3 regions of the Bacillus cereus group sp. BfR-BA-01360 genome follow, and region 1 is predicted to be linked to each of the others. Evidence: riboswitches for the same ligand, from Rfam matches in the RefSeq annotation. Region 1 holds a riboswitch; each other region holds the start of a gene.

Region 1 (6,199 bases):
TCCATTGCTTTTTGAACAGCTTGGCGCTGATTCTCTAAAATATTTTTCGATTCTTCTAAACTCTCAATCTCTGAATCTACTTGTGATACTTTTATATGTAAATCATTAATGAGACTTTGTTGTTGTTGTTGGTTTGTTTGTAATTCTTGTTGTTTTTGCTGTAATTTTTGTTCAGCTTCTTTTAGTTGCTGTTCTTTCTTTTCAACAGCTTCTTTTTCGTTTTTTACAGTTTCCCGATCTTGTGTTTGTTTTTTTACGATATCAGTATCATTATTTAAAATTAAACTAACGGAATACATATTATCAACGAGATCTGCGAGGTTATTTGAACTTGTTAAAACTTCAGTTATAATATTTGTTCGCGGTTTTTCTTGCATCGATTGTAAACGTTGTTTAATCACTTCTTGACGTGTATCAATATTCTTTTGTAGTTGCTCAATATGTTTCTTTTTCTCATCAATAAGTTGCTGTGTTTTAGTAATTTCTTTTTTTGTATCGTTTAAATCAGCTTCATTTTTATTAATGGAAATTGTTAATTCATCAATCTTCTTTTGTAATTCTTGTATTTCTTTCTCCATTTGTTCTTTTTCAGCTGACTTATTTTGTAGTTCTTGTTGTTTACCTTCTAATTCTGATTGAATATTGGACAGTTTATCTTGACTTGTTTCTGCGTGTACTGGTGAAAGTAACGGAGAAACAAAAAGAGTTCCCACTGCTAAAACGCTAAAAGCTGCAAATTTCTTATTCATGAGTTGTCTAGCTCCTTTCCCATCTATGATTGTATATAAGAAGAAGAATGCTGTCTATTGTTGTAATCATAATGTAAAGAAAATTTTATAAAATTGCTGAATATTGTCGAAGTTAGTTATTTATATGTCTTGTAATCCTTTTCTTTCCTACTTCAATAAAAAAATGAAAAATGGTAAATATTCATTTTTCTGTTATATGCATAAAAAGAAGGTGCAACAGAAAAACGCTAATAAATCAAAGGAGGGAGTATTCTTATGTTAGGTTTTCTTACATGGGTTTTATTTTTGTCAAGAAAAATATTTGTATTCAGGAAAACTTATTTTGTTGTCAGATTTCATTTTATGATTTATCATTTTAAAGGGAGACAAATGTAGTGAATTGTCGAATTATATGTAATACTCTTAATTTCTTTATTTCATAGAAAAATAGAGTTATAGCATCTAAGAAGGGGGTTGGCAGCAAGTATGAAGAGGATTGGACTTGCATGGCAAATATTAATAGGGCTTGCACTCGGTATTGCAGTTGGGGCGATTTTTTATGGCAATCCAGAGGTAGCAAAGTTTTTACAACCAATTGGTGATATTTTTATTCGATTAATTAAGATGATTGTTGTACCAATCGTTGTAGCGAGCATCGTTGTTGGGGTTGCAGGTGTTGGAGATGTGAAAAAGCTAGGTCGATTAGGCGGAAAAACAATTATTTATTTTGAGATTATTACAACAATTGCGATTGTTGTCGGCTTGCTGGTAGCGAATATTTTCCAACCAGGAAAAGGTATTAATATGAATGAATTAACAAAAACAGATATTTCAAAATATACAGCTACAACTGAGCAAGTACAGAGTCATTCATTTGCGGATACATTTGTAAACATTGTTCCGACAAATATTATAGAATCACTGGCAAAAGGTGATATGCTTGCTATTATTTTCTTCTCTGTATTATTTGGTTTAGGGATTGCAGCGATTGGTGAAAGAGGAAAACCGGTTCTGCAATTTTTCCAAGGGGTAGCAGATGCAATGTTTTATGTTACAAACCAAGTAATGAAGTTTGCACCATTTGGGGTATTTGCTTTAATTGGTGTGACCGTTTCTAAATTTGGTCTAGCATCATTAATCCCACTAGGGAAGTTAGTGATTGTTGTGTATGGATCGATGATTTTCTTTGTTGTTGTCGTACTAGGACTTACAGCGAAAATCTTTGGAATTAACATATTTCAGTTCTTTAAAATTTTAAAAGATGAGCTTATTTTAGCGTATTCTACAGCGAGCTCAGAAACAGTTTTGCCAAAAATTATGGAGAAGATGGAGAAATTCGGCTGTCCAAAGGCGATTTCATCTTTCGTTATTCCAACTGGTTATTCATTTAATCTAGATGGATCAACGCTATACCAAGCGATTGCTGCAATTTTCTTAGCACAAATGTATGGTATTGATTTATCGATTACACAGCAAATTACATTGTTACTTGTATTAATGTTAACATCAAAAGGGATTGCAGGGGTACCAGGTGTATCATTCGTTGTACTATTAGCAACGTTAGGTACAGTTGGAATTCCGGCAGAAGGTTTAGCGTTTATCGCAGGTATTGACCGTATTTTAGATATGGCACGTACAGCAGTTAACGTTGTTGGAAACTCTTTAGCAGCTGTTGTTATGTCTAAATGGGAAGGACAATATGATGATATAAAAGGACAAGCTTATTTGAAAGAGATATCTGGAAAACAAGTAGCGTAATAACGATTGAAAAAGCTCTCGCATCAATATGTGGGAGCTTTTCTATATTGGAAAGGAGTGGGATGTATAATGAAGAGAAAATATGGAAATGGTGCTTCGTGGAAAAGATTGTTACAGAAAACGTATGAAGTGCGGGAATGTGAGCAAGGTATGTTAGGAATTTTGCATGTGATAAAAGTAAAGGAACCTAGTTATAAGCAGTATGATCATAGTGAAATTTGTATTGTAAATGATGGCTATACATGGGTGCAGTATTTTATAAAAGGTAAAAAATTTGTTATTACAGCTATGTTAGATGAACAAAAAAATATAGTACAGTATTATATTGATATTGCTAAAGAGTTCGAAATAGATGAGAATGGCTTGCCATATTTTGATGATCTATATTTGGATGTCGTATTATTTCCAGATGGGAAAATATATTTATTAGATGAAGGTGAGTTGGAAGCGGCTTATGCAGAAGAAACCATTTCCAGAGACGAATATAATGAAGCGTGGGATATAGCAAGGTGGGTTATGGAGAGAATCGAAAAAGAAGAATTTCCATGGATTTCTATTTTAAAACGTGAAATAGAAACATTGAAATGATCATTTTTTATGTATAATGATTGGTATATTCGTCGCATTATATGAATAAGAAGAAAAATACCGATTATTTCTATAAAAATAATAATTGACTTTTGATTTATAAGCGAGTAAAGTTAGGAAAGACATTATTACAAATAAAAATATGAAACCTTCTTATAAAGAGAGGCGGAGGGACTGGCCCTATGATGCCTCGGCAGCGGACTCGATTTTGGAGTGCTGTGCCAAATCCAGCAAGCATGTGCTTGAAAGATGAGAAGAGTGTTTCTTATAGATGTATAAGACCTCTTCTTCTTGGAAGAGGTCTTTTGTTATTCAGTAGAAAAGGTTTAAAACTAGGGAGAGATGATATGGTGAAGGAAACGAGAGGAAATATTTTTGCTTTATTGCCACTTGGAATATTTTTAGTACTATTTATTGGTTCTGGAATCATTACAGGTGATTTTTATAAATTGCCGATTTTAGTAGCGATACTAATTGCGGTAGGAGTTGCTTTAGCGATGAATCGGAAAGAGAGTTTTACAGCGAAAGTAGAACGCTTCGCTAAAGGAGCTGGGAATCCAGACATTATGATTATGGTATTAATATTTGTACTTGCTGGTGCTTTTTCAGAAACAGCAAAGGGAATGGGAGGAGTGGACTCTACAGTTAATTTAGCTTTAGCTGTTTTGCCACAAGGATTTATTATAGCTGGCATTTTCGTGATCGGTGCATTTATTTCATTAGCAATGGGAACTTCAATGGGAACAATTGCAGCATTAGCGCCGATTGCTGTAGGGATCAGTCAACAAACAGATATTTCAATTGCGTTAGCGATGGCAACAGTTGTAGGTGGGGCTATGTTTGGAGATAATTTATCATTTATTTCTGATACAACAATCGCAGCTGTTCGTTCACAAGGGACAGAAATGAAAGATAAGTTTAAAACGAACTTTTTAATTGTTTTACCCGCTGCTATGATTACCGTTATATTATTAGTTGTTCTTACTTTAGGAAATCATACAGAAATAAAGACACATGCATTTGATTGGATGAAAATATTGCCGTATGCAGGGGTGCTTGTTACAGCGCTACTTGGATGGAATGTACTCGTTGTATTAACAGGTGGAACCATTTTATCTGGTATCATTGGTTTTTTAGATGGGAGTTATACGTTAGCTAGCTTCTTTAAAAGTGCTGCAACAGGGATGAATGGAATGATGGAACTCGTACTATTGGCAATTTTAATTGGTGGAATGGTTGAAATCATTCAATATAATGGTGGTATTCAATATTTAATGAATACATTAACGCGTAATATCCGTTCGAAAAAAGGTGCGGAATTTGGAATTGCTGGATTAGTAAGCATGACGAATATATGCACAGCGAATAACACAATTTCGATTATATTCACTGGTCCTCTTGCAAAAAATATTGCAGATCAATATGAAATTGATCCACGAAAATCGGCGAGTGTACTAGATGTGTTCTCGTGTTGTGTTCAAGGGCTAGTTCCATACGGAGCGCAGATGTTAACAGCAGCAGGATTTGCGGCTTTATCACCAGTTGAACTATTGCCGTATGCATTTTATCCAATTTTAGTTGGACTATGTGGTGTAGTCTCAATCTTAATTGATTTTCCGAGATTTTCAAAAGTCGAGGAAAAAGGACAATTTCATAAAACAGCCTAATTTTTTATTAGAATAAGGCAAAAAAGACGCTCATAAAAGTGATTTTGAGCGTCTTTTTATCGTTTATACGTCCTTTTTAGTGGTTGTATTTCTCTTTTTTATGATTTGTAAAGTCGTCCTTTACATCTTCTCTCATTTTTTTTATCTGTATTAACCTCTGTCTCAAAATTTCACGAAAGCAACGACATTAGGTGAAAATATGCTTATAAAAGTTCGATTCGTGAAGGGGAAGTTGGCAAAAGACTGATTGTGTCTCAGTCTTAAGTCTGAGATGAAAACGGTTCTTAAGCTCGTTATGGAAAATCAAAAAAATAGTTAAGATAAGAGTATCAAATCGAAGGGAGGCGAGCACAAGATGAAACAATTTCTAGCGTTCATTGCAGCCGGTATTTTGGCTTTAATTGCTCTTGGTAGCCTTGGTGGTATGATAGGATTTGCCATTGGAGCGGGAATTGTGTACTGGAGCTATAAATCATTTGTGCGAGCACAATCATTTTTTGGAAAGTTAGCTTGGGGGATTGTTGGTTTAATCGGTCTATCAATTGCTCTTTCACATTCTCCTGCATTAATTGGTATTGTAGCCTTGGTAGTTTTATATTACGGATACCGTGAGTGGAAAAAGGAAAAAGATGTAGTAATGGATTCTACTTCAGGGAGTTCTACAAGATATAGCAACTTTGAAGATGAGTGGAATAAGTTAATGAAAAACTAGTATAAACGAATTTAACTGATAAAATAGAAGAGAGGAAGATTAGGATGAAACAATCTTTATTTGGCCGTGTACGCGATGCGATTTTAGCAGATCTTCATAATGTATTAGATGAAAAAGAAAGAAAAAACCCAATTGCTATGTTAAACCAATATTTACGTGATAGTGAACGTGAAATAACAAAAATTGAAAAGTTAATTGAGCGTCATAAAACGTTAAAAACGAACTTTGCTCGTGAGCTTGAAGAGGCACGTTATTTCGTAAATAAGAGATCTAAGCAAGCCATTATTGCACAAGAAGCAGGAGAACTGCAACTACATGAGCGTGCTTTAGAAGAAGTCGCATATTATGAAGGACAAGTGGCTCGTTTAGAAGAAATGTATGCAGGTGTTATCGAACAAATTGACGAATTAGAACGTCGCCTTTCTGAAATGAAAAATAAATTAAAAGAAATGAATGCAAAGCGTATGCAACTGATGGCGCGTGAGAATATGGCGCATGCGAATCGTCGTATGAATACAGCGCTTCATAAAATGGATGAAAGCAATCCGTTTTTACGATTTGAAGAAATAGAAGATCATATTCGTGATTTAGAACTTCGCATAAATGAAGGGTATGAACGTGATACTTTTGATATGAAAATTGCTAAACTGGAGCGCGAAATGAAAGATAAAAATGAAGTATCTTTAAACAAAGAAGGGATAAAATAATTGTAGTATATTATAAAACGAGCATATGATATAGTGATA
Region 2 (6,199 bases), on a different contig from region 1:
TTGCAGAGCTCATTAGCTTTTTAGGCTTTCAAGACTTGCTACATCAATCTGTTCATACTTTATCTGGAGGGCAAAAGCAACTTGTAAATTTAGCAGCTGTTCTAGTTTTGCAACCTAAATTATTATTGTTGGATGAGCCGACAGCACAGTTAGATCCCATTGCCGCAAAAGATTTCTTAAGTCTTTTAAAGCGGATTAACGAAGAACTTGGGATTACGATTGTGATGAGTGAACATCGTTTAGATGAAGTCATTCCTCTTGCATCAAGACTTATATGTATGGAAAATGGGCGTATTAAGTATGACGGGAAACCAGCAGCTGTTGTAGCGAATATGTGGCAACATGAAAAGATGCATCCCTTTATTCCGCAAATTCCAAGATTATTTTTAGAATGGAATGTAGGGAGTATTCCTTTTACAGTGCGTGAGGCTCAGTCGCATCTTCGCTCTGGAATGGTGATAGAAAAGCAGAGTAAAAAGCAAGCGAAACAAGAAGATATTATATTAGAAGCAGATCATATATCGTTTCAATATGAAAAACATAGTCCGTTTGTTTTACAAGATTTAACGCTATGTATTGAAAGAGGAAAATGGATCGCACTTGTCGGAAAAAATGGTACGGGAAAATCGACATTGTTAACTGTTTTAGCAGGCTTACAAAAAGTAAGAAGAGGAAAAGTACGCTGGAATGGAGAAGCGATTCATAAACTTCATTCGAAGGAAAGGTTTCAACAAATTGGATATGTATCGCAACATCCATACTATCATTTTTCCTGTGATACAGTGAGGGAAGAAATATTTGAGCGAGCCCGTGAATTGTATGGAGCAGAAGCAAATGTAGTGACAGAAAATATGCTAGATCGGTTTTGGCTTCGTTCTATTTGTGAACGTTATCCACATGATTGTAGCGGTGGAGAACAACAACTCCTTGCATTATGTATCGCGCTATTATCAAAGCCTAGTTTATTATTATTAGATGAGCCGACAAAAGGGTTAGATCCAGCAAAAAAAGAAAAATTAGGCCGGTTGTTTCAAGCTTTACAAAGAGAAGGAACAACGATCGTCATGGCAACACACGATATTGAATTTGCTGCAAAATATGTGGATCAGTGTATGATGTTATTTGATGGAAAGGTAATGATAAATGATGCACCAAAAGAATTTTTTAGCGGTAACTTCTTTTATACAACAGCGATTAACCGTTTTATTCGGAAAAGGTTGCCTTATGCATTAACGTGGGAGGATGTGTACGAAGCGTGTCCAAACGATACTTTACTTTTATAGTCTGTTTTTTTCTAGTCATTGTCAGTACACTTCTTTTTACATCGCTTATCATGAGCAAACATTATATATTGTCTAGCTTTTTATTGCTCTTTTTGGCGATGTTGCCATTTTATATACGTTTTGAAAAGCGCGCGTTTGTTTCACGTGAAATTGTGATGGTAGCTGTTTTAGCGGCTATAGCGGCTGTTAGTCGTGTCCCATTTTCTATTATACCGAGTGTGCAACCAACTTCATTTGTTATCATTGTATCGGCGGTTGTGTTTGGAAGCGAAGCAGGATTTATGATTGGTGCAACAGCAGCGATTGTATCTAATATTTTTTTAGGACAAGGTCCTTGGACACCATGGCAAATGTTTTCGTGGGGAATGATCGGGTTTATAGCTGGCTGTTTTCGTAACACATGGATGATGAAAAAGTTGCTTGGAAGAGTGATTTTCGGCTTTTTAGCAGGCTTTTTCTTTGGCTGGATTATGAATGCCTGGGGACTTCTTGGTTTTATACAAGATGTGACGTGGAAATCGCTTCTTTCATATTATGCGACAAGTTTTTATTTTGATATAAGTCATGCCATTTCAAATGTGATCTTTCTTATGTTATTTAGCTCTGCATGGATTAAGATTTTAATGAGATTTAAAAAGAAATATGGCATTTTGAATACGAATAGTTAGTGAATATGTGAAACCATTACAGCATACTCATATAGAGTAGGGTCGCGACTTACATATTCGTTTGCCTCTTTCATACTTCTTACGAAGGTAAGAAGTATTTTTTTTATCCACAAAAGTGTCAAGAAATTGATTGAATATATTCTAATTTTTGTATGGGATTTTTATATAATAGTGAATGAGAAAAGTTTTCAAAGAGGAGATGAAAAAACATATGAAGCTTGTAATTCCAAAGCAGCATGGTGCATGGGGAATGCTGCTTATTCCATTTTTACTTAGCATATTACTTGGTAATCCTACTATATATCATATTCCCTTATTTCTTGCTTGGTTATTTATATATTTGGCAACCTATCCATTTCTTATGTATATGAAGCAGAGACGAAAAAAGGAGTTTCTATATGCCGCTTTATTATATTTTATGATTGCGGGCATATTTGGGATAATATCATTATTATATGAATGGAAAATTGTTATGTTTATTGGTATCCTTATTCCTCTTTTTATAGTGAATATATATTTTGCTCATCAAAAAAAGGAACGTGCATTAACGAATGATATTTGTGCTATAATCATTTTTTGTATCGGTAGTCTAATTGGTTATTATTTTTCAATGAAAACTGTTGACACGATTGCATTATGGATAGCGGCTGTATCCTTTCTTTATTTTTTAGGAAGTACGTTTTATGTGAAGACAATGATACGGGAAAAACATAATTTGTTATATCGCAATCTATCTTGGGGATATCATATTATGTTACCAATTCTATTATGTATTTGGAGTCCGCTTTTTTCTCTTCTATTCCTTCCGAGTTTAATTCGAGCCATTTTATTATATGGTAAGAAAATTTCTATTTTAAAAGTAGGGATTTTAGAGATTTTCAATTCAGTCTATTTTTTCATAGTAGCGCTACTAGTGTTACCGTATACAATGTAAAGAAGGGTTCGATTTTTGATATGGATGAGCAGTAACACTTCTACTTTGAAAATTCGTGAGAACTAAGAGAGTTGGACAAGATTATACGTAAAATCCAGCACCGATTACGGTTTATTTCTATTTTTGTTCTAAAAGGTAAACAGTATCATCACATCTTTGCAAAGAATAAAAGGAATCTAGAACATATCTGCGCGCATGTTTCGCCATTATCAAGTCCTGCTTTTTGCGTATACTTGTAGTATGGGATATTTATAAAAAACATAAGCATGTTTATGATTTGACATTTATAAGAGAAGTGGGTATCATTGGAGATAAAGTGAATATTTTCTTATCCAGAGAGGTGGAGGGACTGGCCCAAAGAAACCCAGCAACCGCGATGCAGGTGCTAATTCCAGCAGAACATATTTGTTCTGAAAGATAAGATGAAGAGATGAAACGTAACTTCTTCTTATCGAAGAGGTTTTTTTATTATAAAAAACCATTCAATCATAAGAGAATAAGAAGAAAGGGGCTGCAAATATACGGTGAAACTTGAAAAGTACGTAAAACTGCGTAATGCAGTATATGAATATATGATGGAACAGGATAAAGCGATATCATTGGCAGATATTCAAGACTATATCGAATCGAATCATGAGGGGAAATTTACAAAAAAAATGTTACACCAATTTTATTTATCAAGACTATTAGATGAGTTAAAACTAGATGGGAAAATTACTTTAGCCAATGATGAATGCCATCATAGTGAAAAAGGTGTTTATTATAAGGCGCGAAAAGGGAGCTAGCCTCTCTTTTTTATCCTGCTATTTGAGGGCTCATAATCAGTGGGGATGAAGGAACCCCCACTGATTAAAATTTCACTTTATGCTATTAATTATTCAAAAATTATGACGATATGTAGAGTAAAAGACTGCGAAAGCAGCCTGATACAAGGGAATGGTGTTGAGTGTGTAGTATTAAAAGTTGAATATGCCTTGAAAGAGGCCATTCATTCGGCTAAACATGAAAAGAGACACCTTTGCCGATTAGGTGTCAGTTGTGTTGTCTTATAGGCTTGCTACTTGACATGTAATAGAATACCACATGATATAAAATGAAGTCAAAAGGGAATTTAAGGAAGGAAGGACAGTTCTATGTACGCTTTTTTAATAAACGAGATGAAAAAATGGATTCCTAAGCACATTATTAATAGAGGGTGTGAATATTATGAAGAGGGATATGTAGAAGATGTAGAAGTACATAATGATAAAGTATTTGCACTTGTAAGAGGGAACTACGGAGATTATGAGGTAGTGATTCATCTTGAAGACTTTATAAGCAGTAGTTGTGAGTGTCCTTATGAAAACTATTGTAAGCATATGGCAGCAGTTGTATATGAAATTCAAAGTATTGGAGAAGAGGTGATGAGAGAAAAGCTACAAACATTAGAGAAAGAAGAATTGATAAAAGTTATACAAAGACTATTAAAGAACTCTAAAAATGTAAAGATTGTAGAAAATATATTACAGAAAGAGAATTTTTAATTTTACTTTGGGGATGTAAGGGAAGTGAGTAACGATGAGTGAAGTGGAAAGAATTATGGAATGTTGTGAGCGGCAAGATGATGTATTTCGCACATATATAATGTGTTTGCTCCAACTGAAACAGTATCGCGAGCATTCTCAAAACGTATATCAGGAATTAAGGACCGATTATTTAGCAAGAGGAATTTGTGAGCGGGAGGTTGATCAGCTTATAAAAGAAAGTGAAACATTTCGAGCGTATTATCTCCCAAAAGTACTCTGTTGGGATTTTTTAAGTGAAAATCCGGCATATATAGAAAGTGCTTTAACCAATGTGTTGAAATATGAACCGTTACAACTATCTATTGTGCAATGGAGAAGAGTGATTGCTTGTGTAGAAAATGAAGTATCATATGAGTGATTAATGTCTATTGCACTTCACCATATAATGTATTTTGGATATGGTTTATCTTAACAATTTCAACTTTTTATCTAGCTCGTGTATTAAGAAAAATAGAAATGAAAGAAGAAAAGCTAGTATAAAAACTAGCTTTTTGGTATGATCATTTAAATGAAAAGTAAGCATAAACCGATGATGGCTCCTGCGTAGAGTAAATGAATCACACAAAATCCCATCATATCGCGAGCACCTAATCCTGCAATTGCTAAAGCTGGTAATGCCCAAAATGGCTGGATTAAATTTGTCCAAGCGTCTCCCCAAGCGATGGCCATCGCCGTTTTCGCAGCGGGAACACCGAGCTCTGCACCAGCTGGAATCATAATCGGAGCTTGTACGGCCCACTGCCCCCCTCCGGATGGAACGAAGATATTGACAATTCCTGCACTTAAAAATGTGAATAATGGGAAGGTTGTTTCGTTAGAGATTTGAATAAAGAAATTTGAAATAGCTCCGCCAAGTGAAAGTCCTTCGCTATTTGCACCCATCATCATTCCCATAATGCCAGCATAAAACGGGAACTGTAATAAAATGCCGGAAGCGCTTTTTGTTGATTCGGAAAAGGCACGAATATATTGAATAGGTGTACGATGAAAAATAAGGCCGGCGATTAATAATATAAAAATCACGATATCGAGCGTGAGATTAAAGCCTTTTGTACTAAAGTAATGGATCATATAAATGATTCCTAAAAGACCGATACAAATCGTAATCCAAATACTGTTTTCCATTTTCTCAGCAAAAGTACGAACTTCTGTTTCTTGAGCGGCTGCTTCTTCATGAAATACATTTGGATCAACAGTAACAGTATGATTCGCATCTGGATGCATTGCTCTATTGATAAGTGGCATTGTAATAAAAAAGACAATGATAGGAACAAGAGCATATGGTGAAAATAATGTTTCGGTAATGGGAATTGCTTCTTTTAGGCTACCAGCCGTTGTTTTTATTAACGTCTCCCCTCCGGACGCTAATGTTAGTGGAATAGAGGCAGAAAGTCCAGCATGCCAGATGAGAAATCCAGAGTAAGAGGAAGCGATTGCAAGACGATAGTCTAATTCTTTTATATGCTTGGCAACTTCTTTAGCATATAAAACGGAGACAACAATGCCAAACCCCCAATTTATGTAGGCTCCTAACAAACTAACGATAGAGATAGCGATAATACCTTGCCCGCTTGTTCTTGGTAACTGAGCCGCTTTCATCAAACCTTTTCGAATTAGCGGGGCATTTGCTAAAGCGGAGCCGGTAACAAGTACAAGGGCCATTTGCATCGCGAAGGATAATAGCCCCCAAATGCCATCACCCCAATGAGCAATCATTTGAATGAGGGATTGCTCTGTAGCAAACATGCC
Region 3 (6,199 bases), on a different contig from region 1:
TCCGTATCATTACACACATCGGTGATGCAATCTTCTCTATCTCACTCGTCCTTTGTCTTCTTATTTTTTTCAAAAGGGATTCTACAAATTATGCAGCAGCTGTTTCCTTAACAATGAGCCATATTCCTGTACAAATGTTAAAAAGATGGTATCCACGTAAACGACCTTATTTAACAATCCAAAATGCAAAATATCCATCGCATTCTTTAAAAGGCTATTCTTTTCCATCTTGGACACACAACAGCCATTTTTTCTGTTATCATTCCATTTATTTCTTTTTACATGTAAGTAATTCTGCATATTCTTCTTTCGTATTCACATTTACAAACCATGTTTTTTCTATATTCCATTCATCTCCCGTCACATACTTTACATTACAATGTGATAAAAGTTGCTCCATGCTCCGTTTTTCTTCGTCTAATAACTTATAAATTTTCTCTTTCACATTCTTATGATACGCCCCTAATAACGGCTGCTTTCTCCCCTCAACAATCGGAATAATCGCTTCATACTCATCGTCAATTTGTCCTGTTATTTGTTTTATCCATTTGCTAGAAATATTCGGCGTGTCACAAGGTGAAATCATATACCATTCTGCTTCAAGATGCTCCATACCAGATACAATTCCTGCAAGCGGTCCTTCTCCTTTATAGAAAGAAATATCTTCTATAACAGGAACTTCTATTAAATGAGCTACACGTTCTTTTATGCTAGCATGACTAATGACAACTATATCTTGCATTACATCCTGCATCACTTGAACAATCCGTTCAATAAACGTATACCCTTGCCAACTTACTAAGGCTTTCGGTTCTCCAAAGCGTCTAGACATACCACCAGCTAATACAATTCCTGCTACGCTCTTCATTGGCGATTTAGCTCAAATATAATATGCCCGAGCTCTGGCAAAATCAATTTATTCATCGCAAGACGCACAGCTCCAGTCGAACCTGGCATAGCAAAGACAACCTTTCTGCCCATTGTTCCCCCAATTGCTCTACTTAACATTGCTGCACTCCCGATATCCTCTAAATAACTAATCGTGCGAAATAGCTCACCAAATCCAACAATCTCTTTATCTATTAATGCCGAAACTGCTTCAATCGTTACATCGCGCTTTGTAATACCAGTTCCTCCGTTTGTTAAAATAACGTCGACATCTTCTTGATGATATCCACTTAATACAGCTTGCCTAATACTTTCTTTATCATCTTTTACAATTTCATAGGCAGTTACGAAATGACCTGCTTCGCTTAATAACTCATGTAATACCTTACCGCTTTTATCCGTTGTATCTGTACGTGTATCAGACACAGTAATTACTTTACAACGCACTTCTTTTGGCGCTTGTTTTTTATGTTCTACTACACTCATGCTCATTCTCCTCTTTTAACAAACTCTATTTTATTTTATCATACCCGATTCAATCCCTTGCTTATATGAAGCACATCACACTTTCATCATTATGTAGTGACGACACAAAATAATATGTTACAATATTAGTATATAAATCCATAAAGAGGAATCTTATTGTTTCTTCCACCACATATCATCTCTACGACTCACTCAATCACAATTACTATTTTTCACATTCTATAAATCGAACCGTATTTTCACAATGAGGAGGATATACATGGGACTCTATCAAAAACTTACAACAACATTTCTTCTTTTGTTTGCTGCTTCCATAAGTGCAGGATTTGCGTTAAAAGATGCTGTACCTCATGCAACGATTGGCGGAATTAGTTTTGCCACGTTTTTTTTACTATGCAGTGCATTTTGCGCTGGAAAAGCGCGTCAAAAGAGAAGATGATTGCAAATATTCCGCAGTAAGCCAATACTTTGTAAGTCTTGCAAAAAAGAAATCAAATCTTATGAAAAATCATGGATTCATATGCCTACCCCTAGTAGCGGGATGACAAATATAAAAAATATATTGAACTGAATGGACAAATATATTGTAATGCTTGCGCTGAGGTATGTACGAAACAAAATAATGAGATGAAATAGGAGGTATTTCCAAATTGTTTGAATCTAACCGAATTCGCTTACGAAAGTTATCAGAAGACGATATTCCGACTTATCATCTTTGGCGTAACGATCCTGAAGTTATGCAAACAACTAGCCCTATACTTGATACATATTCATTCGAAGAGACCGAAGCATTTTGCAAACAAATCATACACGCAGCTAATTCCAAAAGTTATATCATCGAATTGAAAAATGACAACCTCCCAATAGGAATTACCTCTCTCATTCAGATTGATTCCTATAACCAGAACGCAGAATGTATCATCGATATTGGGCAGAAAGATTACTGGGGACAAGGATATGGTAAAGAAGCATTAACTCTATTATTAAACTACGCTTTTCGAGAATTAAACTTACATCGCGTTTCTCTACGAGTATTTTCGTTTAACGATAAGGCAATACATCTTTATAAGAAACTTGGCTTTCAACATGAAGGGACTTGTAAAGAAGCGATATTTCGAAATGGGGCATGGCATGATATTGAACTTTTTGCACTATTACAGCCTAACTATAAATAAAAAAGGTTTTGCGCGAAAGCGCAAAACCTTTTTTATTATATTATAGACCAGCTTGCTCTTTTAAGTCAGCTGCTTTGTCTGTACGCTCCCAAGGAAGATCTACATCAGTACGTCCAAAGTGGCCGTAAGCTGCTGTTTGTTTGTAAATTGGGCGACGTAGGTCTAACATTTTAATAATGCCAGCTGGGCGAAGATCGAAGTTGTTACGAACTAATTCTACTAGTACCTCTTCAGATACTTTCCCAGTTCCAAATGTATCAACTGAAATTGATACTGGCTTCGCTACACCAATTGCATACGCAAGCTGTACTTCTGCTTTTTCAGCAAGACCAGCTGCTACAATATTTTTCGCAACATAACGTGCTGCATACGCTGCAGAACGGTCAACTTTTGTTGCATCCTTACCAGAGAATGCACCACCGCCGTGACGAGCATATCCACCATAAGTATCAACGATAATTTTACGTCCCGTTAATCCAGCATCCCCTTGTGGCCCACCAATTACGAAACGACCAGTTGGGTTAATAAAGAATTTTGTTTCTTCGTCCATTAATTCTGCTGGCACAACAGCTTTAATTACATGCTCTTTTAAGTCGCGATCGATTTGTTCCCATGTAATTTCCGGATGATGTTGAGTAGAAATTACAATTGTGTCGACACGTACTGGTTTACCATTTTCATCATACTCAACTGTAACTTGCGTTTTACCGTCTGGACGTAAATATTCTAATGTTTCATCTTTACGAACTTCCGTTAAACGACGAGCTAATTTGTGAGCAAGTGAGATTGGAAGTGGCATTAATTCTTTCGTTTCATTACATGCGAAACCAAACATTAAACCTTGGTCTCCTGCACCAATCGCTTCAATCTCAGCATCAGTCATTTGACCTTCACGTGCTTCTAACGCTCGGTCAACACCCATAGCGATGTCAGCAGATTGTTCATCGATAGATGTTAAAACTGCACAAGTTTCTGCATCGAATCCATATTTTGCACGAGTATACCCAATGCCTTGTATTGTTTCACGAACGATTTTTGGAATATCTACATACGTAGAAGTTGTAATTTCCCCCGCTACCAATACTAAACCAGTTGTTACTGTTGTTTCACAAGCTACACGTGCATTTGCGTCTTTTGATAAGATCGCATCTAAAATTGAATCAGAAATTTGGTCACAAATTTTATCTGGATGTCCTTCAGTTACAGACTCAGATGTGAACAGATGACGTTGTTTTGTCATGTGGTAAACCTCCCTACAGTAATTGTATATATTGTACGGAACTCATCCTTAACTTGCCACAAATTGCGACATTCATTTATTCTCCCACACAAGTATAAAGAAAAACCTTTCCCATTATATAGAGGAAAGGTTTGGTTTGCTACTTGCATACTGCTTTTTGCCCTTCGCTCTTATCGTTCGAGACCATTCGCCTCGCACAGGTTTTAGCACCTATTCACTTGTTTTTACCAGTACAAGTGAGGTTGCTGGGCTTCATCGGGCCTGTCCCTCCGCCAGCTCGGGATAAGAGAGTATCCGTCCCAACCTATACTAAAGAAATGCTATTCATTTGTCAATTAATATTCATTTATTCCTACAAGTTTTTCACGCTAAAATATAAATAAGAAAATTATACATTCACACAAACAAAAATAAATAAATAGTATACATTATTTATATAATTGTGTTATACTTTTGATGGGGATTACGAGAAATATTTCATAAAATGAAAAGGATGGTATATAAACTATGAGTACTGTGAATGTCCAAATTGGATTACATGAATTACTGAACGGAAGCAATGCACAGATTCAACTAAGCGTTCCGCAGTTAGTGGAAAAAGTACTGATGAGAAATGAAGGAAAACTAACTTCTACCGGTGCTGTTTCTGCTTCAACAGGAAAATATACAGGACGTTCTCCTAAAGATAAATTTATCGTGAAAGAACCATCGGTTGCAAATAAAATCGCTTGGGGACCTGTAAATCAACCGATTTCTGAAGAGCGTTTTAATAAATTATATACAAAAGTATTAGAGTACTTAAAGGAAAAAGAAGAACTATTTGTATTTAAAGGATTTGCTGGCGCTGATCGTAACTACCGTCTGCCAATTCAAGTTGTAAACGAATATGCATGGCATAATTTATTCGTTCATCAATTATTTATTCGTCCAACTGAAGAGGAATTAGCAAATCATAATGCACCATTCACAATTGTTTCTGCACCAAACTTTAAAGCAGATCCAGCAGTTGATGGCACAAACTCTGAAGCATTCATTATTGTTTCATTCGAAAAACGCATTGTGCTAATTGGTGGTACTGAATACGCTGGAGAAATGAAGAAATCTATTTTCTCTATTATGAACTTCTTACTTCCTGAACAAGATATTCTTTCTATGCACTGCTCTGCTAACGTAGGGGAAGAAGGCGACGTAGCATTATTCTTCGGCTTATCTGGAACAGGTAAAACAACTTTATCAGCTGACCCACATCGAAAATTAATCGGTGATGATGAACATGGATGGTCTGATAATGGCGTATTCAATATTGAAGGCGGTTGCTACGCAAAATGCATTAATCTTTCTCATGAAAAAGAACCACAAATCTTTGATGCTATTAAATTCGGATCCGTATTAGAAAATGTTATAGTTGATGATAAAACACGCATTGCAGACTATAGCGATACAGCGTTAACAGAAAATACACGTGCTGCATATCCAATAGATGCGATTGACAATATCGTTCTACCAAGTGTTGCAGGACACCCAAATACCATTATTTTCTTAACTGCTGATGCATCTGGTGTATTACCACCAATCAGTAAGTTATCAAAAGAACAAGCTATGTATCATTTCTTAAGCGGTTACACTAGTAAACTAGCAGGGACTGAACGTGGTGTTACATCTCCACAAGCTACATTCTCTACTTGCTTCGGTTCACCATTCTTACCGCTTGATGCATCAAGATATGCAGAAATGCTTGGTGAAAAAATTGAAAAGCACGATGCAAAAGTATTCTTAGTAAATACTGGTTGGACTGGCGGCGAATACGGCGTTGGGAAGCGCATGAATTTAGCTTATACTCGAGCAATGGTTCAAGCTGCATTAAACGGTGAACTGGATAAAGTAGAAACCGTAAAACATGATATCTTCGGTCTAGATGTTCCACTTCATGTGCCAGGTGTACCTGATGAAGTATTAATGCCTGAACAAACATGGGCTGATCAAGCTGCTTATAAGCAAAAAGCAATTGAACTTGCTAATCAATTTAAAGAAAACTTCAAGAAATTCGATAATGTCTCAAAAGATATTATCAACCTTGGCGGTCCAACTGCTTAAGAATGACTCTTACCCATATGAATAAGTATGTTGTAAATCAAAATAAAGCTACGCGTACTCACCGACAAAACCCAATGCGACTTTATCGGTTATACACATACTTACAATAAAAAAGAAGCTTACGATAAAAAACGTAAGCTTCTTTCTTTATATAAAATCCTACCTTCAAAAACCAAACAGAGTGTCTCACTTCTTTTGAAGAAGGAACGTTTTATACTTATAATCTATTTCTGCTCATCTTTCATGCTGTAATACCCTAAATTAATGACAATTAAGATGTAACCACCCATAATCCCAACAGCAAACGCCCACATTA

The links. Region 1 has a riboswitch for S-adenosylmethionine ahead of MR056_RS04455 (Na+/H+ antiporter NhaC family protein). Riboswitches for the same ligand answer to the same signal wherever they lie in the genome.
Region 2: another riboswitch for S-adenosylmethionine. It lies ahead of MR056_RS15425 (hypothetical protein); the one in region 1 lies ahead of MR056_RS04455 (Na+/H+ antiporter NhaC family protein).
Region 3: another riboswitch for S-adenosylmethionine. It lies ahead of metK (methionine adenosyltransferase); the one in region 1 lies ahead of MR056_RS04455 (Na+/H+ antiporter NhaC family protein).

What each region holds. Positions count from the first base shown of each region.
Region 1 covers NZ_JAKUFV010000003.1:159,261-165,459, forward strand. Annotated here, with positions in the region: gene MR056_RS04440 (murein hydrolase activator EnvC family protein) at 1-749, opposite strand, end outside; gene gltP (glutamate/aspartate:proton symporter GltP) at 1,215-2,486, shown strand; gene MR056_RS04450 (ribonuclease FAU-1 family protein) at 2,556-3,074, shown strand; SAM riboswitch class I at 3,225-3,330, shown strand; gene MR056_RS04455 (Na+/H+ antiporter NhaC family protein) at 3,425-4,741, shown strand; gene MR056_RS04460 (lmo0954 family membrane protein) at 5,097-5,453, shown strand; gene MR056_RS04465 (PspA/IM30 family protein) at 5,498-6,160, shown strand.
Region 2 covers NZ_JAKUFV010000017.1:48,670-54,868, forward strand. Annotated here, with positions in the region: gene MR056_RS15410 (ABC transporter ATP-binding protein) at 1-1,283, shown strand, start outside; gene MR056_RS15415 (ECF transporter S component) at 1,256-1,951, shown strand; gene MR056_RS15420 (YwiC-like family protein) at 2,163-2,885, shown strand; SAM riboswitch class I at 3,211-3,309, shown strand; gene MR056_RS15425 (hypothetical protein) at 3,410-3,670, shown strand; gene MR056_RS15430 (SWIM zinc finger family protein) at 4,019-4,408, shown strand; gene MR056_RS15435 (group-specific protein) at 4,443-4,808, shown strand; gene MR056_RS15440 (short-chain fatty acid transporter) at 4,955-6,199, opposite strand, start outside.
Region 3 covers NZ_JAKUFV010000009.1:77,096-83,294, reverse strand. Annotated here, with positions in the region: partial or broken gene MR056_RS10845 (phosphatase PAP2 family protein) at 1-279, shown strand, start outside; gene MR056_RS10840 (molybdenum cofactor guanylyltransferase) at 269-868, opposite strand; gene MR056_RS10835 (MogA/MoaB family molybdenum cofactor biosynthesis protein) at 865-1,374, opposite strand; gene MR056_RS10830 (hypothetical protein) at 1,634-1,813, shown strand; partial or broken gene MR056_RS10825 (hypothetical protein) at 1,820-2,010, shown strand; gene MR056_RS10820 (GNAT family N-acetyltransferase) at 2,025-2,549, shown strand; gene metK (methionine adenosyltransferase) at 2,590-3,789, opposite strand; SAM riboswitch class I at 3,957-4,078, opposite strand; gene pckA (phosphoenolpyruvate carboxykinase (ATP)) at 4,297-5,883, shown strand; gene MR056_RS10805 (ATP synthase subunit I) at 6,108-6,199, opposite strand, start outside.